2 regions of the Kitasatospora sp. NPDC048722 genome follow, and region 2 is predicted to be linked to the other one. Evidence: riboswitches for the same ligand, from Rfam matches in the RefSeq annotation. Region 2 holds a riboswitch; the other holds the start of a gene.
The links. Region 2 has a riboswitch for glycine ahead of gcvT (glycine cleavage system aminomethyltransferase GcvT). Riboswitches for the same ligand answer to the same signal wherever they lie in the genome.

Region 1 (8,323 bases), on a different contig from region 2:
TCACGGTTGCTTCCTCCCGTACATAGTGAATGAACTGAAATAACCATGCAGGGAGATACTTCAGAGTGTCAAATATCGAGTGGTTAAGGTTTGGCAAAGGGGGGTCGTCGGGTGGGGGTGGGGGTGCCCGCGGCGGGCCGGGGGTGGGTGCGGTGTGGCGGAGGGACAGGTGGCTGCAGGGAGCCGGCGGGCATGGCAAAGGCTCCCGGTGGGGCCGGGAGCCTTTGGGTGGCGCTGGTCAGGACATGGGGCGGAGGGAAGGGCCGTTGGGGGTGGCGGGGGTGGCGGGGGTGGCGGGGGTGGCGGGGGTGTCGTCGTGGACCTCGACGTTCTCGCGGCGGAGTTCGTCGTGGATGACCTCCTCCGCCGTGTAGCGCTCGACGACGAGGCGGACCCGCTCGATCGGGGCGAGGTACTTGCGGACCACCGGGCGCTCCTCGCGCAGGGTGACCTCCTCCACCGCCTCGGCGATCTCCTTCTCGGTGAGGGTCGCCCGCTCGGCGTCGCCCACCGGCATCCGCTCCACCCGGACGCGTTCGCGGACCACCGGGACCCGGCGCTCGACCTGCTCGCTCGTCACGTACTTGCGCAGCTTCGCCGTGCCCAGTACGTGCCACTCGGTGGTGATGTCCAGCCGCTCCTCGCGGCAGGTGATCTCGACCGGGCCACTGGGGGCGGACGGCGCCCCGGTCGCCGGAGCGCTCTGGGGCCTGGACTGGGCGGGTGGTTGGGCGGTCGTGGTCGCGGCCGCCATCGGGGCGGCTGTCGGCGCGGGGGTGCTGAGGGTCCGCACGTGGGCCTCCGGGGCGGTCGTGGTGGGAGCGGCGGTGAGGGTGGTCGTGGTCATGGGGGCGACGGTCGTCGTGGCGGCGGCCGCGGCGGTGCCGAAGTCGAGGTCGGGCTTCGGCGGTCCGGCGTCGCCGTTCACCGGCCGGCCGTTCGCCGGGGTGTCGAGGCCGTAGTAGCGGTAGAGCTGGAGCTCCTGGGCCGGCGACAGGTGCTGGCCGACGCCGAAGTCCGGCGACTCCTTGACCAGCGACTTGTCGTACGGCACGCGGAGCTCGTCGCCGGAGAACTCGCTCGTGGTGAGCGGGACGAAGGCGTCCCGGCCGAAGATGCCGGTGCGGACGGCGGCCCACTCGGGCTGGCCGGTGGCGTCGTCCAGGTACACCTCGTCAACCGTGCCGATCTTGTCTCCGTTGCGGTCGACCGCCTTGTGGCCGATGAGGTCGCGGGGGTCGATATCGGTTTGCACTCTTTCCTCCAGTGCGCTGCGCCTGCGGAACTCCCGCAGGACGGCGGCCGGAGCACCCGTGCCGTCCGCCACTTCACACCAAAAGCCATCAACCGGACGGCCGCGAGCGGGATGCGTCCGGACGGGCTGCGGGGTGGGCCGTTCGGGGGACGCGCGTAGACCCCGGGTGACCGGACACACCCGTGATCGAACGGGCTCCCGCTGGTACCCTGGGCCGCGACCGCCGAGCCCGCTCGGGAGAGTCCCCGAAGGCGAAAACCGCTGGTCGGGGCGCCGAAGGAGCAACTCCTCCCCGGAATCTCTCAGGCATCCGTACCGTGTGGGATAGGTCACTCTGGAAAGCAGGGCAGGACCGCCGGCGAGGGAGCCGACGGCCACCACCCTCACCGACGGTGCAAGCCGGCGGAGCGCCCACAGCGCGCCGCGCGGGCGAAGCTCTCAGGTCCCGATGACAGAGGGGGAGGCCTGTCGGGTCCGCCCGCCACCAGGCCCACCCGCTGTCCGCAGCGGTGCAGGCCGACCGGCGTGCGTACCCCCGCCGGTCCGTGACCAGGAGGCCTCGACCACCATGAACGCCCAGTCGAACGCGGGACGCCCGAGCGGCGCCGTCACCCTCACCGAGCTCGAGCAGGCCAGCCCCTTCGAGAACCGCCACATCGGCCCCGACGCCGCCGCGCAGGAGAAGATGCTGGCGCAGGTCGGCTACGGCTCGCTGGACGAGCTCGCCGCCACCGCCGTGCCCGAGGCGATCCGTTCCATCACGGGTCTGGACCTGCCCGCCGGCCGCAGCGAGGCCCAGGTCCTCGCGGAGCTGCGCGAGCTGGCCGGCCGCAACCAGGTGCTCCAGCCGATGATCGGCCTGGGCTACTACGGCACCTTCACCCCGCCGGTGATCCTGCGCAACGTCCTGGAGAACCCGGCCTGGTACACCGCGTACACCCCGTACCAGCCGGAGATCTCGCAGGGCCGCCTGGAGGCGCTGCTCAACTTCCAGACCCTGGTCTCCGACCTGACCGGCCTGCCCACCTCGGGCTCCTCGCTGCTCGACGAGGGCACCGCCGCCGCCGAGGCGATGGCGCTGGCCCGCCGCGTCACCAAGGTCAAGGGCGGCGTGTTCCTCGTCGACGCCGAGACCCTGCCGCAGACCGTCGCGGTGATCAACACCCGCGCCGTGCCGACCGGTGTCGAGGTCGTCGTCGCGGACCTCTCCGAGGGCATCCCGGCCGAGATCGCCGAGCGCGGCGTCTTCGGCGTGCTGCTCCAGTACCCGGGCGCCACCGGTGTCGTGCGCGACCTCGCCCCCGTCATCGAGCAGGCCCACGGCCTCGGCGCGATCGTCGCGGTCGCCGCCGACCTGCTGGCGCTGACCCTGCTCAAGTCGCCCGGCTCGCTCGGCGCCGACATCGCCTGCGGCACCTCGCAGCGCTTCGGCGTGCCGATGGGCTTCGGCGGCCCGCACGCCGGCTACCTGTCGGTGCGCGCCGAGTACGCCCGCTCGCTGCCCGGCCGCCTGGTCGGCGTCTCCGTCGACTCGGACGGCAACCGCGCCTACCGCCTGGCGCTGCAGACCCGCGAGCAGCACATCCGCCGCGAGAAGGCCACCAGCAACATCTGCACCGCCCAGGTGCTGCTCGCCGTCATGGCCTCGATGTACGCCGTCTACCACGGCCCGGACGGCCTGGCCGACATCGCCCGCCGCACCCACCGCTACGCCGCCGCCCTCGCCGAGGGCCTGCGGGCCGGCGGCGTCGAGCTGCTGCACGGCGAGTTCTTCGACACCGTCACCGCCGTCGTCCCGGGCCGCGCCGCCGAGATCGCCGCCGCCGCCCGCGCCAACGGCATCAACCTGTACCAGGACGGCGAGGACCGGATCTCGGTCTCCACCGACGAGACCACCACCCGCGAGCACCTGGCCGGCGTCTGGGCCGCGTTCGGCGTGCCCGCCGTCGAGGCCGCCGAGACCGCCGACGCGCTGCCCGCCGCGCTGCTGCGCGAGGACGACTACCTCACCCACCCGGTCTTCCACAGCCACCGCTCGGAGACCGCCATGCTGCGCTACCTGCGCCGCCTGTCGGACCGGGACTACGCGCTGGACCGCGGCATGATCCCGCTGGGCTCCTGCACCATGAAGCTCAACGCGACCACCGAGATGGAGCCGGTGACCTGGCCGGAGTTCGGCCAGCTGCACCCGTTCGCGCCGATCGACCAGGCCCAGGGCTACCTGACCCTGATCCGCCAGCTGGAGCAGCAGCTGGTCGAGGTGACCGGCTACGACGCCGTCTCGATCCAGCCGAACGCCGGTTCGCAGGGCGAGCTGGCCGGCCTGCTGGCCGTCCGTGCCTACCACCACGCCAACGGCGACACCCAGCGCGACGTCTGCCTGATCCCGTCCTCCGCGCACGGCACCAACGCGGCCTCCGCCGTGATGGCCGGCATGCGGGTCGTCGTGGTGAAGACCCTCGCCGACGGCGACGTGGACGTCGAGGACCTGAAGGCCAAGATCGAGAAGCACCGTGACAGCCTGTCGGTGCTGATGGTCACCTACCCGTCCACCCACGGCGTGTACGAGACCGAGATCACCCAGATCTGCGCCCTGGTGCACGAGGCGGGCGGCCAGGTGTACGTCGACGGCGCCAACCTGAACGCCCTGGTCGGCCTCGCCAAGCCGGGCAAGTTCGGCGCGGACGTCTCGCACCTGAACCTGCACAAGACCTTCTGCATCCCGCACGGCGGTGGCGGCCCGGGCGTCGGCCCGGTCGCGGTGCGCGCCCACCTGGCGCCGTACCTGCCGAACCACCCGCTGCAGGAGGAGGCCGGCCCGGCCACCGGTGTCGGCCCGATCTCGGCGGCGCCGTGGGGCTCGGCCGCGATCCTGCCGATCTCCTGGGCGTACGTCCGGCTGATGGGCGGCGAGGGCCTCAAGCACGCGACCCAGGTCGCCGTGCTGAACGCCAACTACATCGCCAAGCGCCTGGCCCCGCACTTCCCGGTGCTCTACACCGGGCCGGGCGGGCTGGTCGCGCACGAGTGCATCATCGACCTGCGTCCGCTCACCAAGGAGACGGGCGTGACGGTGGACGACATCGCCAAGCGCCTGATCGACTACGGCTTCCACGCGCCGACGATGTCGTTCCCGGTGGCCGGCACGCTGATGATCGAGCCGACCGAGTCCGAGGACCTGCACGAGATCGACCGGTTCTGCGACACGATGATCGCGATCCGCGCCGAGATCGACAAGGTCGGATCGGGCGAGTGGGCGGCGGACGACAACCCGCTGTGCAACGCCCCGCACACCGCCGCCACGCTGGCCGGCGACTGGGCGCACGGCTACTCGCGGCAGGAGGCCGTCTTCCCGGCGGGCGTGAACCCGGCGGACAAGTACTGGCCGCCGGTCAGCCGGATCGACGGCGCGTACGGCGACCGCAACCTGGTCTGCTCGTGCCCGCCGCTGGACGAGTACGGCGTCTGAGCCGGATCCGGCAGGCGTGAGCGGCAGGGCCCCGGCGGTACGTTCGCCGGGGCCCTGCCCCGTTCTCGTGGGCTGCCCCGCTGGTGGTGCGTGCGGTCGGACCGCGGGTCAGGCCGCGTGGGCGACCGGGCGGCGCGGTGCGATCACCCGGCCGTCGGGCAGCAGCTCTCCGGTGTCCTCGAACATGAGGACGCCGTTGCAGAGCAGGCTCCAGCCCTGCTCAGGGTGGCAGGCCACCGGGACGGCAGCCTCGCGGTCCTCGGACTCGGCCGACGGGCACTCAGGACGGTGCTGGCACATGCGTACCCTCGCTTCGCTCTGCGATCCTCCCCGTGGGGCGGCCGCCGACGGCGAGCCGCCGGGAACCGCCGCGCAGTCGGATCCTGTCCGCGCGCCGACCAGGTGTTGAGCGGCGCTCAAGTGGGTAGGACAGGTGGTCCTTCCACGCTGGTTCCCAGTGTCGGCATCCGCGGACGCGCGCGCAGCGATTTGGTGACATGCGCCACAACTCCCGGGCAGAGATCACCCGTTCAGGTGGGGCTGGTTGAGAAATTCGCACAGACGGGTCAGGCGCAAGGTGACCCGTCAGGGCCATGGACGGTGACCCGTCCGGGTGAGTGAGGGGTCCGGAGAGCCCTAAGGTGGGGGTGCCGCCAGGGGCGTCCGGGTCAGGAAGTGCCGAGGAGCAGTGGCTTGGCGAGGGGGGCGCGCGCGAGCAGCGGGAGGAGCTCGGCGGCCGGGTAAGCGCGGTGTGCGGTGACGCCGAGCGGGGCCGGGGCGAGCGGGATCAGCAGGTCGGCGGCCGGGTCGGTGTCGGGGCTGTGCAGCCAGAGCGCCGTCGCGTACTGGCCGGGGAAGGTCAGCAGGCGGGGCTGGTGGCGTACCCGGGAGCCCTGCGCGAGCTGCCAGGCCTGGCGCAGCGCCCGGACGGTGGAGTCCAGGTAGGGGCCGGCGGTGAAGTGGGAGAAGGTGTGGCCCTCGATGTCCAGCACCACTTCCGCGGCGGCGGCCACGTCGGCGCCGTCCTTGATCAGGAAGCGCCAGCCCGTCCGCCGGGCGGCGGTGAGCTCGGGGTGCGGGCCGTCCAGGACGTGGACGGCGAGCGGGTGTGCGGGCAGCAGGCGGCCGGCCGGATGACGCAGCGCTGCGGCGGCGGGCTGGCGCAGCGCGGTCTCCGAGTCGAGTGCGGCGAGGACCGCGCGCAGGGCGCTCGGTGGGGGTTGCGGGGTCTGCAGAGTCATGGCGAGGTCGCCTCTCCGTGTGAGATCGGCGTGCGAGTGCGGCATACCGGCGTGGCGCGGTGTGTCAACGGTGACGGGACCTGGCCGTGTCCGGTTGTGCAGGATCGCGGAGCCGGCGCGGTCGCCGCCCTCGACGAGGGCCTCGGGGCGGGGAGCGGACCGGCCGGAGCGCAGTGCGAATTCTATCGAACAGGTGCGCAGGGTGACCTGTTTATCACAGGCGGTGGCGCCGGGCAAGTCGGCAGATACTCTGAATAGTCGTCAGTTTCCTTGCATTGCAAGCCAGTACACGCCTTCGGGTATCGATCTTCCGGGCGGGCATGATGTCTGGCACGGTCGGTCGGCCGGTGGCTCAGGAGGAGGGGACCATGGGCGAGAAGGTCGTGGCGACGCGCGCGGATCTTGCGGACCGGCAGTTGTACCGACGAAAGCTCCAGGCCTGTCTCGACGCGCTCGGGCGGATGCTGCAGGAGGACCGCTTCGACCGGCCGCGCGCGGTGATGGGTGTGGAGATCGAGCTCAACCTGGCCGACGAGCAGGGCCTGCCGGTGATGCGCAACGCGCAGGTGCTGAGCTCGATCGGCTCCAGCGACTTCCAGACCGAGCTCGGCCGGTTCAACATCGAGGTGAACATCGCGCCGCACCGGCTGGGCGGGCACGTCTTCGAGGAACTGCGCGAGGAGATCGACACCGGGCTGCGCTACGCCGACCGGCGGGCGGCGGAGGCCGGCGCGCGGATCGTCATGGTGGGCATCCTGCCGACGCTGGAGCACGACCACACCGGGCTGGACGCGATGTCCCACAACCAGCGGTACAGCCTGCTGAGCGACCAGATCCTGGCCGCCCGCGGCGAGGACATCTCGCTGGACATCGAGGGCGTCGAGCGCCTCCAGCTGGAGTCGATCACCATGGTCGCGGAGGCGGCGGCGACCTCGCTCCAGCTGCACCTCCAGGTGACGCCGCAGCGGTTCTCCTCGGTGTGGAACGCGGCGCAGGCGATCTGCGGGCCGCAGCTCGCGCTGGGCGCCAACTCGCCGTTCCTGTTCGGGCGGGAGCTGTGGCGCGAGACCCGGCCGGTGCTGTTCCAGCAGGCCTGCGACACCCGTACGGCGGAGCTCAAGGCGCAGGGCGTACGCCCGATCACGTGGTTCGGCGAGCGCTGGGTGGACTCGGCGTACGACTTGTTCGAGGAGAACCTGCGCTACTTCCCGGCGTTGCTGCCGATCTGTGACGACGAGGACCCGCTGAAGGTGCTGGCCTCCGGCGGCGCGCCCCGGCTGGCGGAGATGCGGCTGCACAACGGGACGATCTACCGGTGGAACCGGCCGGTGTACGACGTGAGCGGCGGGGTGCCGCACCTGCGGGTGGAGAACCGGGCGCTGCCGGCCGGGCCGACCGTCGCCGACACCCTGGCCAACGCGGCCTTCTACTACGGGGTGGTGCGGGTGCTGGCCGAGCAGCCGCGGCCGGTGTGGACCAGGCTGCCGTTCGACCGGGCGGACGAGAACTTCCGGCAGGCGGCGCGGTACGGCGTCGACGCCGTCTTCCAGTGGCCGCGCTCCGGCCGGGCGGGGCGCGGCGGCGGGCTGACCACGGTGTCCGCCGTCGACCTGGTGCTCGGCGAGCTGCTGCCGATGGCCTACCAGGGCCTGGACGCGTGGGGCGTGGAGCCGGCCGACCGGGACCGCTACCTCGGGATCATCGAGCAGCGGTGCCTGCGGCGGACCAACGGCGCGGCCTGGCAGAGCGCGACGTTCCACCGGCTGCGGGAGCGGTACGGGATGGACCGGCCGGCGGCGCTCGCGGCGATGACCCGCCGGTACATCGAGCACATGCGGGGCGGCGAGCCGGTGCACACCTGGCCGGTGGGCTAGGTCCGCGGCCGGATGGGGTTCGCCGGGTTGCGGGTCCGGTGCGGTGCAGCGCAAGGCGGAGGGTCGTTCTTGTCCGGGCTGTACTCGGGCGTGCCCGACAACGCGGCGAGGTGCCCTGCAGGGCGTCGCAACACGGTGGGCCCGTCCGGCCACGGCACCAGCGCCCGCCGGCCGGGTCGTGCGGCCGCTGTGTCAGGATGATCGCCCCGGTGGTCGGCCGACGGCCGGAGGCCTGATCGCCGCACTGGAGCCCGCCCGTGACCACCGTCCCGACCGAACCGGAGACCGCCCGGCCCACGCGCCGACTGCTCGGCGCCGAGCTGCTGATCGTCCTCGGGCTCTCGCTCGGGGCCAGCGGCATCAGCGCGGTCATCGACTTCGCGGGCTCGCTGACCGCGCCGCTCTCGCTGGGCCAGCAGGTCGCGACGCTGAACGGCTCGCGGGCACCGGGGCGGCCGTGGCTCGACCTGACCTGGCAGCTCTA
Region 2 (8,323 bases):
TCCGGTCACGACGAGGACTGCGGCAGCTGCCACCGCGGTCAGCGCGACGGTACGGGACCTACGCATGGGTGAGATCAACCCCTTGAGGATGTGGAGAGTGGAGGTGTCTGACGCTCGGTCAGTTGCTCTTGGGATCGAGGGCGTCACGCAGCCCGTCGCCGAGCAGGTTGAAGGCGAGCACGGTGAGGAAGATCGCCAGACCGGGAACCACCATGTACTGGGGGTCCACCTGGTAGTACTTGATCGCGTCGTTGAGCATGCCGCCCCACGAGGACTGGGGGGGCTGGATGCCGACGCCGAGGAAGCTGAGACCGGCCTCGAAGAGGATGTTGGTCGGGATCAGCAGGGTCGAGTAGACCAGGATCGGACCGACCAGGTTCGGCAGCAGTTCCTTGAAGAGGATGAACGGGCCGCGGGCGCCGAGGCTGCGCGCGGCGTGCACGAACTCCCGCTCGCGCAGCGACAGCGTCTGTCCGCGCACGATCCGGCCCATGTAGGGCCAGTTGAAGAAGCCGATCACGAAGATCAGCACCAGGAGGTGCAGCGGCAGGCCGTGCAGACCGAACGCGCCGCCCTGCAGCGAGGTCGAGATCGCGATCGCGAAGAGCAGCAGCGGGAACGCGAGGAATACGTCCATGATGCGGCTGATCAACGTGTCCACCCAGCCGCCGTAGTAGCCGGCCATGACGCCGAGCACGGTGCCGATGGTGTTGGACAGCAGCGTCGCGCCGAAGGCGACCAGCAGCGAGACCCAGGAGCCCTCGATGACGCGGGAGAGCAGGTCGCGGCCGGTGAGGGGGTCGACGCCGAGCGGGTGGTCCCAGCTCATGCCGCCCCAGTCCCCGAGCGGCAGGCCGCCGAGGTTGGCGTCCAGCAGGTCCTGGTTGAAGGCGTCCGGATCGAGGCCGAACAACCCTTCTATCGGCTTGGCCAGCACGGCGAGCACGATCAGCAGGATCACGACGACGCCGCCGACGACGGCCAGTTTGTCCCGTTTGAAACGGGTCCAGGCGATCTGGCCGAGGGAGCGGCCCTCGATCTTCTTGGCCGGGCTCTCGGGGGCGGCTGCCTCCGGATCGTTCCCGGCGGTGGTGACGGATGCGGTCATGTCAGTAGGTCCCCTCGCCGACGGTGGCCGGCCCACGGGTGCCGGTCGCCGGCTTCGGCGGTGCGGCTATGCGGACGTGCGGAGGTGCTAAGGAGCGGGGTTTCGCGGCAGTGCGTCGTGCACGGGGCACTGCCACCACGCGGGATGGGCGTCGCGTGGCTGGAGCGGTCGGCGTGCGCGTTCACCTTTGTGGGGTTCCGATTTCGCGCGGTGCGTTGCGCAGAACTCTCTGCCATCCGAACTGGCTTGCGCCAGCCCTGCCAAGCGACAGATGCCCAACTGTGATCTGCGTGCATGCACCTCCACGATCATCGGCATATCCCTCTTCACATGGGCGTGATAACCATGTCAAGATGCCTGACACCAGCAGCCGCGAAGTCGTCCGGAAAACGCCGAAGCCGACCTGACGCAAAGTCAAGTCGGCTTCTGGAATTGGATTTTGGCGGGTTTAGCGGTTCAGCGCCCCGGGTAGCCGGGCCACGGCCGCTGGGGCGGCTGCGGCTGCCCGTGCCAGCCCGGCCCGGTCTGCTGCGGGTAGTACGGCGGGGCCTGGTGGCCCGGCGGCGGCACCGGCGGGTAGGCGCCGGTCGGCCGGCCGAGCCCGGCCGCCTCGCGGTCGTAGAACGGCCGCGCCCTGGCCCGCATCCACAGCGCCACCGGGTCGTACTCGTCCGCCATCGCCACCGTGGACACCGCCAGCCCCTCCGGGGCCACCGCGATCGCCCGCTGCATCAGCGCGCGCACCGCCTCCACGGCCGGCGGGGAGCTGTCGTACAGGTCCAGCCCGATGGCCAGGTACGGTTCGCCCACGGCCGGCTGCACCCAGGCCCGGCGCAGCGCCCGGACGGCCCGCACCTCGGTCGCCTGGTGCTCCAGCAGCGCGAAGAACTGCTGGGCGTTCACCTGAGGCTCGCTGAGCCTCAGCGGCCCGGCCGGCAGCCGGTCCAGGCCCGCCGCGATCCGCCGCAGGTCCGCCCACGGCACGCCGACCCCGCCGCCCGGGGCGTGCGGGTTCAGCCACAGGCCCCAGCGGGTGCGGTACAGCGACGCGGCGATCTCGCGCCCGGAGACGACCTCGTGGGCGCGCGCCCAGCCGGAGGCCGCCAGCTGCTCGGGGGAGGTGACGGCCGGCGCGTAGCCGTGGCCGCTGATCTCCATGTTCCCGTATTGGGCGTCCGGGCTGCCCGGGGTGCCGTGCCACAGCAGCATCCAGACCTGGCCCTCGGCCAGGGCGCGGAGCAGTTGCTCGTACGCCTCGTAGCGCTCCGGCGCGACCTCGCGCAGCGCGCGCTCCAGCGCGCCCGGATCCGCGCCGGGGCGTCCGGCCGGTGCCTGGCCCCAGGGCCCCGGTGCACCACCGGACACCGCTCCCGCACTCATGCGCCCACCTCGCCGCGCCTCTTTCCTCACCTGCCGCCGGCCCGTCGGCCGTCTGCACGCACCCTATGGCGCGGCACCGGCCGACGCCACGGCGACGTGCCTACGAACGAACCCCGTCACACCCGCGCGTAGAACGGCAGCACCCGGGTGAGCAGCCACTCGACCACCGGATCGTCGGCGAGGTCGAGCAGCACGAGGTGGACGCCGCCGGGCAGCGGCGCGGTTCCCAGCGCGCGGCCGAGCGCCTCGTTCACCGCCGCCGGGTCGGCCGGGGCGGCCGGGTCCAGCTGCACGCCGATGAACATCACGGTCGGCTCGCCCTCGATGCTCGCGAGCGCGCGGCGGGCGGTCAACACTCCCGGCAGGGCCGCGAGTTCGGCGCGGCAGACGGCCAGGAAGTGCTCCGGGTCCTCCCCCGGCACGGGCTCGCGCAGCGCGACCCGGCCGCCGGTCGGCGCCGCGGGGTCCTCCCAGCGGTCCTCGCGCGGACCGCGGCGCAGCTCGGCGACGCCCTGCGGCGGCACCGGGATGCCCACCGCCGCCTCGGGGTTGACGGCGATCCCGACGCCCAGCGGCAGCCCGCGGGCGAACTCCCAGGCCGGGGCGATCGCGAACGCCATCCCCGGCGCCTGCTGGAGGAACACCTCCTGCGAGGAGAAGACCGGGACGTACGGCTCGCCGCCCAGCTCGATCGTCGGCAGGTCCAGCGACTGCCCCTGCGGGTCGCCCCCGGCGGGCAGCGGGATCCACACCTGGCTGCGGGCCAGTACCTCGACCACCCGCGGCGTCGCGCCCGGATCGCCCAGCGCGGCGGTGAGCACCTGCTCCAGCTCGTTGGCCGGCCAGGCCCCGCCCGGCGGCGGCGTGTCCGGGCCGCCCCACCCCTGCTGCTGCTCCACCGGGTACCCCATGCGCCCCTGTACCGCCCTCTGCCGGTCGGCCGCCCACTGCTGCCGACGCGCAGCAGTCTAGGGTCTGCCGTCGATGTCAACGCCGCACGGCCGGCGGGACATCGGCGGCAGACCCCGGGGGCGCGCGTTCCCCTGCGTGTCGTGTGACCGGGTCCCCCCTCCCATCGGTGCCGCGGACGTGCCATGATGTGCGCGTCCGACGGCGTCGTGCGCAGTCGGCCCCACCAACTCCATACCGGCCGCTCGAACCCGCGCGGGAGAGTCCGGAGTGCCCCGTCTGGCGGCACGGCCGGCGCCGAAGGAGCAAGTCCTCCCCGGAATCTCTCAGGCCCCCCTACCGCACGGGTTAGGCACATCTGGAAAGCGGCGCACGGCCTGTCGTGCGTCCACCCACGGTGCAAGCCGCCATTCTGTCCGGAAAGCTGGAAACAGCAACGGGCCGCTGCGCGGTGAAGCTCTCAGGTTCGACGACAGATGGGGAGACCCACGCCGCCGCATGCCCGCGCGCAGGAGTCGGTCCCCGAGCGGGTCCGGTCCGGCGCGTGCACCCCTGAGTGCCCAGACCGAGGAGTTCCCAGGCCATGTCGTCCCTCCGCCTCACCGCGCTCGACGCGCTGCACCGCGCCCTCGGCGCGACCATGACCGACTTCGCCGGCTGGGACATGCCGCTGCGTTACGGCAGCGAGCGCGAGGAGCACCTCGCGGTCCGCACCAAGGCCGGTCTGTTCGACCTGTCCCACATGGGCGAGATCACCGTGACCGGCCCCCAGGCCGGCGAGATGCTGGACCACGCGCTGGTCGGCTTCGTCTCCGCCCTCGGCGTGCTGCGCGCCCGCTACACCATGATCTGCGCCGAGGACGGCGGCATCCTGGACGACCTGATCGTCTACCGCCTGCGCGAGGACTCCTTCCTCGTCGTCGCCAACGCCTCCAACGCCCAGCTGGTGCTGGACGAGCTGATCGCCCGCGCCAAGGGCTTCGACGCCGTCGTCACCGACGACCGCGACACCTACGCGCTGATCGCCGTCCAGGGCCCGGAGTCCACCGCGATCCTCGCGAAGACCACCGAGGCCGACCTCCCCGGCCTGAAGTACTACGCGATCCTCCCGGCCCGGGTGGCCGACCGGGACGTGCTGCTCGCCCGCACGGGCTACACCGGCGAGGACGGCTTCGAGATCTTCTGCGCCCCGGCCGACGCCGAGACGGTCTGGCAGGCGCTGACCGCCGCCGGCGAGGGCCACGGCCTGGTGCCGTGCGGCCTGTCCTGCCGCGACACCCTGCGCCTGGAGGCGGGCATGCCGCTGTACGGGCACGAGCTCTCCACCGACCTGACCCCGTTCGACGCCGGCCTCGGCCGGGTCGTCCGCTTCGACAAGACCACCAACGACGGCGCCTTCGTCGGCCGCAAGGCGCTGGAGAAGGCCGCCGCCGAGGCGGAGGCGAACCCGCCGCGCGTCCTGGTCGGCCTGGTCTCCGAGGGCAAGCGCGTGCCGCGCGCCGAGTACACCGTGGTCTCCGCCGACGGGGCCCCGATCGGCCGGATCACCTCGGGCGCGCCGTCCCCGACGCTGGGCAAGCCGATCGCGATCGCCTACGTCGACGCGGCCCACGCCGCCCCCGGCACCGCCGTCGCGGTGGACGTACGCGGCAGGCACGAGCCGGTCGAGGTCGTCGCCCTGCCGTTCTACAAGCGCGCCCGCTGAGGATCTTCCCGGGCCCTCGGTCACCACTGATCCGCGACGAAGCCGTCCGCGCGGCGGCCCGCTTCGTCGTACCCGCTTCCCATCCTGGAGAATGACGCCATGAGCAACCCCCAGCACCTGCAGTACACCAAGGAGCACGAGTGGCTGACGGCCGCCGAGGACGGTGTCTCGACGGTCGGCATCACCAAGCACGCCGCGGACGCGCTCGGTGACATCGTCTACGTGCAGCTGCCCGAGGTCGGCGACGAGGTGACCGCCGGCGAGACCTGCGGCGAGCTGGAGTCCACCAAGTCGGTCAGCGACCTGTACTCCCCGGTGACCGGCGAGGTCGTCGAGGTCAACCAGGACGTCCTGGACGACAACGCCCTGGTCAACAGCGCCCCGTTCGAGGGCGGCTGGCTGTTCAAGGTCAAGGTGGAGTCCACCGACGAGCTGCTCAGCGCCGACGAGTACACCGCCTTCATCGGCGGCTGACCAGCCCCTGGCGCGGCGGGCCGCAGCGCGGCGGCCCGCCCCCTCACCGTCCCTCCTCTTCGCCCCGGGAAGACCACACCATGACGGTTCTCAACGAATCCCTGCACTCGCTCGACCCGGAGATCGCCGCCGCGGTCGACGCCGAGCTGCACCGCCAGCAGACCACCCTGGAAATGATCGCCTCCGAGAACTTCGCCCCGGTGGCGGTCATGGAGGCCCAGGGCTCGGTGCTCACCAACAAGTACGCCGAGGGCTACCCCGGCCGCCGTTACTACGGCGGCTGCGAGCACGTCGACGTCGTCGAGCAGATCGCGATCGACCGCATCAAGGCCCTGTTCGGCGCCGAGCACGCCAACGTCCAGCCGCACTCGGGCGCGCAGGCCAACGCCGCCGCGATGTTCGCGCTGATCCAGCCGGGCGACACCATCCTGGGCCTGAGCCTGGCCCACGGCGGTCACCTGACCCACGGCATGAAGATCAACTTCTCCGGCAAGCTCTACAACGTGGCCGCGTACCACGTCGACGAGAAGACCGGCCAGGTCGACATGGCCGAGGTCGAGCGCCTCGCCAAGGAGCACCAGCCGAAGCTGATCATCGCCGGCTGGTCCGCCTACCCGCGCCAGCTGGACTTCGCCGAGTTCCGCCGCATCGCCGACGAGGTCGGCGCCCTGCTCATGGTGGACATGGCGCACTTCGCCGGCCTGGTGGCCGCGGGCCTGCACCCGAACCCGGTGCCGTACGCGGACGTGGTCACCACCACGACCCACAAGACCCTGGGCGGCCCGCGCGGCGGCGTCATCCTGTCGAAGGCCGAGTGGGCCAAGAAGATCAACTCCGCGGTCTTCCCCGGCCAGCAGGGCGGTCCGCTGGAGCACGTGATCGCGGGCAAGGCCGTCGCGTTCAAGGTCGCCGCGTCCGAGGAGTTCAAGGAGCGCCAGCAGCGCACCCTGGACGGCGCCCGGATCCTCGCCGAGCGCCTGCTGCAGGCCGACGTCGCCGAGGCCGGCGCCTCCGTGCTGTCCGGCGGCACCGACGTGCACCTGGTGCTGGTCGACCTGCGCAACAGCCAGCTCGACGGCCAGCAGGCCGAGGACCGCCTCCACGAGGTCGGCATCACGGTCAACCGCAACGCGATCCCGAACGACCCGCGCCCGCCGATGGTCACCTCCGGCCTGCGCATCGGCACCCCGGCCCTCGCCACCCGCGGCTTCGGCGCCGAGGACTTCCGCGAGGTCGCCGACATCATCGCCGAGGCCCTCAAGCCGGGCTTCGACGAGACCGTCGCCGCCGGTCTGAAGGCCCGCGTCACCGCGCTGGCCGAGAAGTACCCGCTCTACCCGAACCTCTGATCGCCGGGGGTGGGTGACCGGCCTCACTCCGGTCGTCCACGGGAGTTTCCGGGGCACCGCGCACACTGGAAAGACGCGCGGTGCCCCTCCTCTTGCTGCGCCCACCGCACAGCAACGCAATGTCCGTCCACGAGACCAGACAAGGACGTCCCCCGTGGCCCTCAGTGTCTTCGACCTTTTCTCCATCGGCATCGGCCCGTCGAGCTCCCACACGGTCGGCCCGATGCGCGCCGCCCGGATGTTCGCCCGGCGGCTGCGGTCCGAAGGCCTGCTGCCCGGGGTGGTGAGCGTCCGCGCCGAGCTGTACGGCTCGCTCGGCGCCACCGGCCACGGCCACGGCACCCCGAAGGCCGTCCTGCTCGGCCTGGAGAACAACTCCCCGCGCACGGTCGACGTCGACCAGGCCGACAGGGACGTCGAGCGGATCACCGCCGAGAAGCGGCTCAGCCTGCTCGGCGAGCACCCGATCGACTTCGACCCCGACACCCAGCTGATCCTGCACCGGCGCCGCTCGCTGCCGTACCACGCCAACGGGATGACCCTGTGGGCGTTCGCGGCCGACGGCTCGACGCTGCTGGAGAAGACCTACTACTCCGTCGGCGGCGGCTTCGTCGTCGACGAGGACGCGATCGGCGCCGACCGGGTCAAGCCGGACGACACCGCGCTGAAGTACCCCTTCCGCACCGGCGAGGAGCTGCTGCGCCTCACCCGCGAGACCGGGCTGTCGATCTCCGGCCTGATGCTGGAGAACGAGAAGGCCTGGCGCAGCGAGGAGGAGATCCGCACCGGGCTGCTGGAGAACTGGCGCGTCATGCAGGAGTGCGTCCGCGCCGGCATGTCCCGCGAGGGCATCCTGCCGGGCGGCCTCAAGGTGCGCCGCCGGGCGGCGGCCGCGGCCCGCGCGCTGCGCGCCGAGGGCATCGGCCCGGCCAACGCGATGGAGTGGGTGACGCTCTACGCGATGGCGGTCAACGAGGAGAACGCCTCCGGCCGCCGCGTGGTCACCGCGCCGACCAACGGTGCGGCGGGGATCATCCCCGCCACCCTGCACTACTACCTGAACTTCATCCCGGGCGCCGATGACGACGGCATCGTCCGCTTCCTCCTCGCGGCCGGCGCGATCGGCATGCTGTTCAAGGAGAACGCCTCCATCTCCGGCGCCGAGGTCGGCTGCCAGGGCGAGGTCGGCTCCGCCTGCTCGATGGCCGCGGGCGGCCTCGCCGAGGTCCTCGGCGGCACCCCCGAGCAGGTCGAGAACGCCGCCGAGATCGGCATCGAGCACAACCTCGGCCTCACCTGCGACCCGGTCGGCGGCCTGGTCCAGATCCCGTGCATCGAGCGCAACGGCATGGCGTCCGTCAAGGCCGTCACCGCCGCCCGCATGGCCCTGCGCGGCGA

Region 1: another riboswitch for glycine. It lies ahead of gcvP (aminomethyl-transferring glycine dehydrogenase); the one in region 2 lies ahead of gcvT (glycine cleavage system aminomethyltransferase GcvT).

The regions. Positions count from the first base shown of each region.
Region 1 is NZ_JBEZGX010000097.1:9,485-17,807, reverse strand. Features, by position in the region: gene AB0C76_RS39340 (MFS transporter) at 1-4, opposite strand, end outside; gene AB0C76_RS39335 (PRC and DUF2382 domain-containing protein) at 239-1,255, opposite strand; glycine riboswitch at 1,480-1,583, shown strand; gene gcvP (aminomethyl-transferring glycine dehydrogenase) at 1,824-4,724, shown strand; gene AB0C76_RS39325 (DUF5999 family protein) at 4,833-5,024, opposite strand; gene AB0C76_RS39320 (hypothetical protein) at 5,393-5,965, opposite strand; gene AB0C76_RS39315 (glutamate--cysteine ligase) at 6,334-7,839, shown strand; gene AB0C76_RS39310 (type II CAAX endopeptidase family protein) at 8,097-8,323, shown strand, end outside.
Region 2 is NZ_JBEZGX010000035.1:43,473-51,795, forward strand. Features, by position in the region: gene AB0C76_RS24575 (ABC transporter substrate-binding protein) at 1-66, opposite strand, end outside; gene AB0C76_RS24580 (ABC transporter permease) at 119-1,108, opposite strand; gene AB0C76_RS24585 (enhanced serine sensitivity protein SseB C-terminal domain-containing protein) at 1,565-2,488, opposite strand; gene AB0C76_RS24590 (enhanced serine sensitivity protein SseB C-terminal domain-containing protein) at 2,605-3,399, opposite strand; glycine riboswitch at 3,644-3,749, shown strand; gene gcvT (glycine cleavage system aminomethyltransferase GcvT) at 3,981-5,102, shown strand; gene gcvH (glycine cleavage system protein GcvH) at 5,202-5,576, shown strand; gene glyA (serine hydroxymethyltransferase) at 5,657-6,925, shown strand; gene AB0C76_RS24610 (L-serine ammonia-lyase) at 7,080-8,323, shown strand, end outside.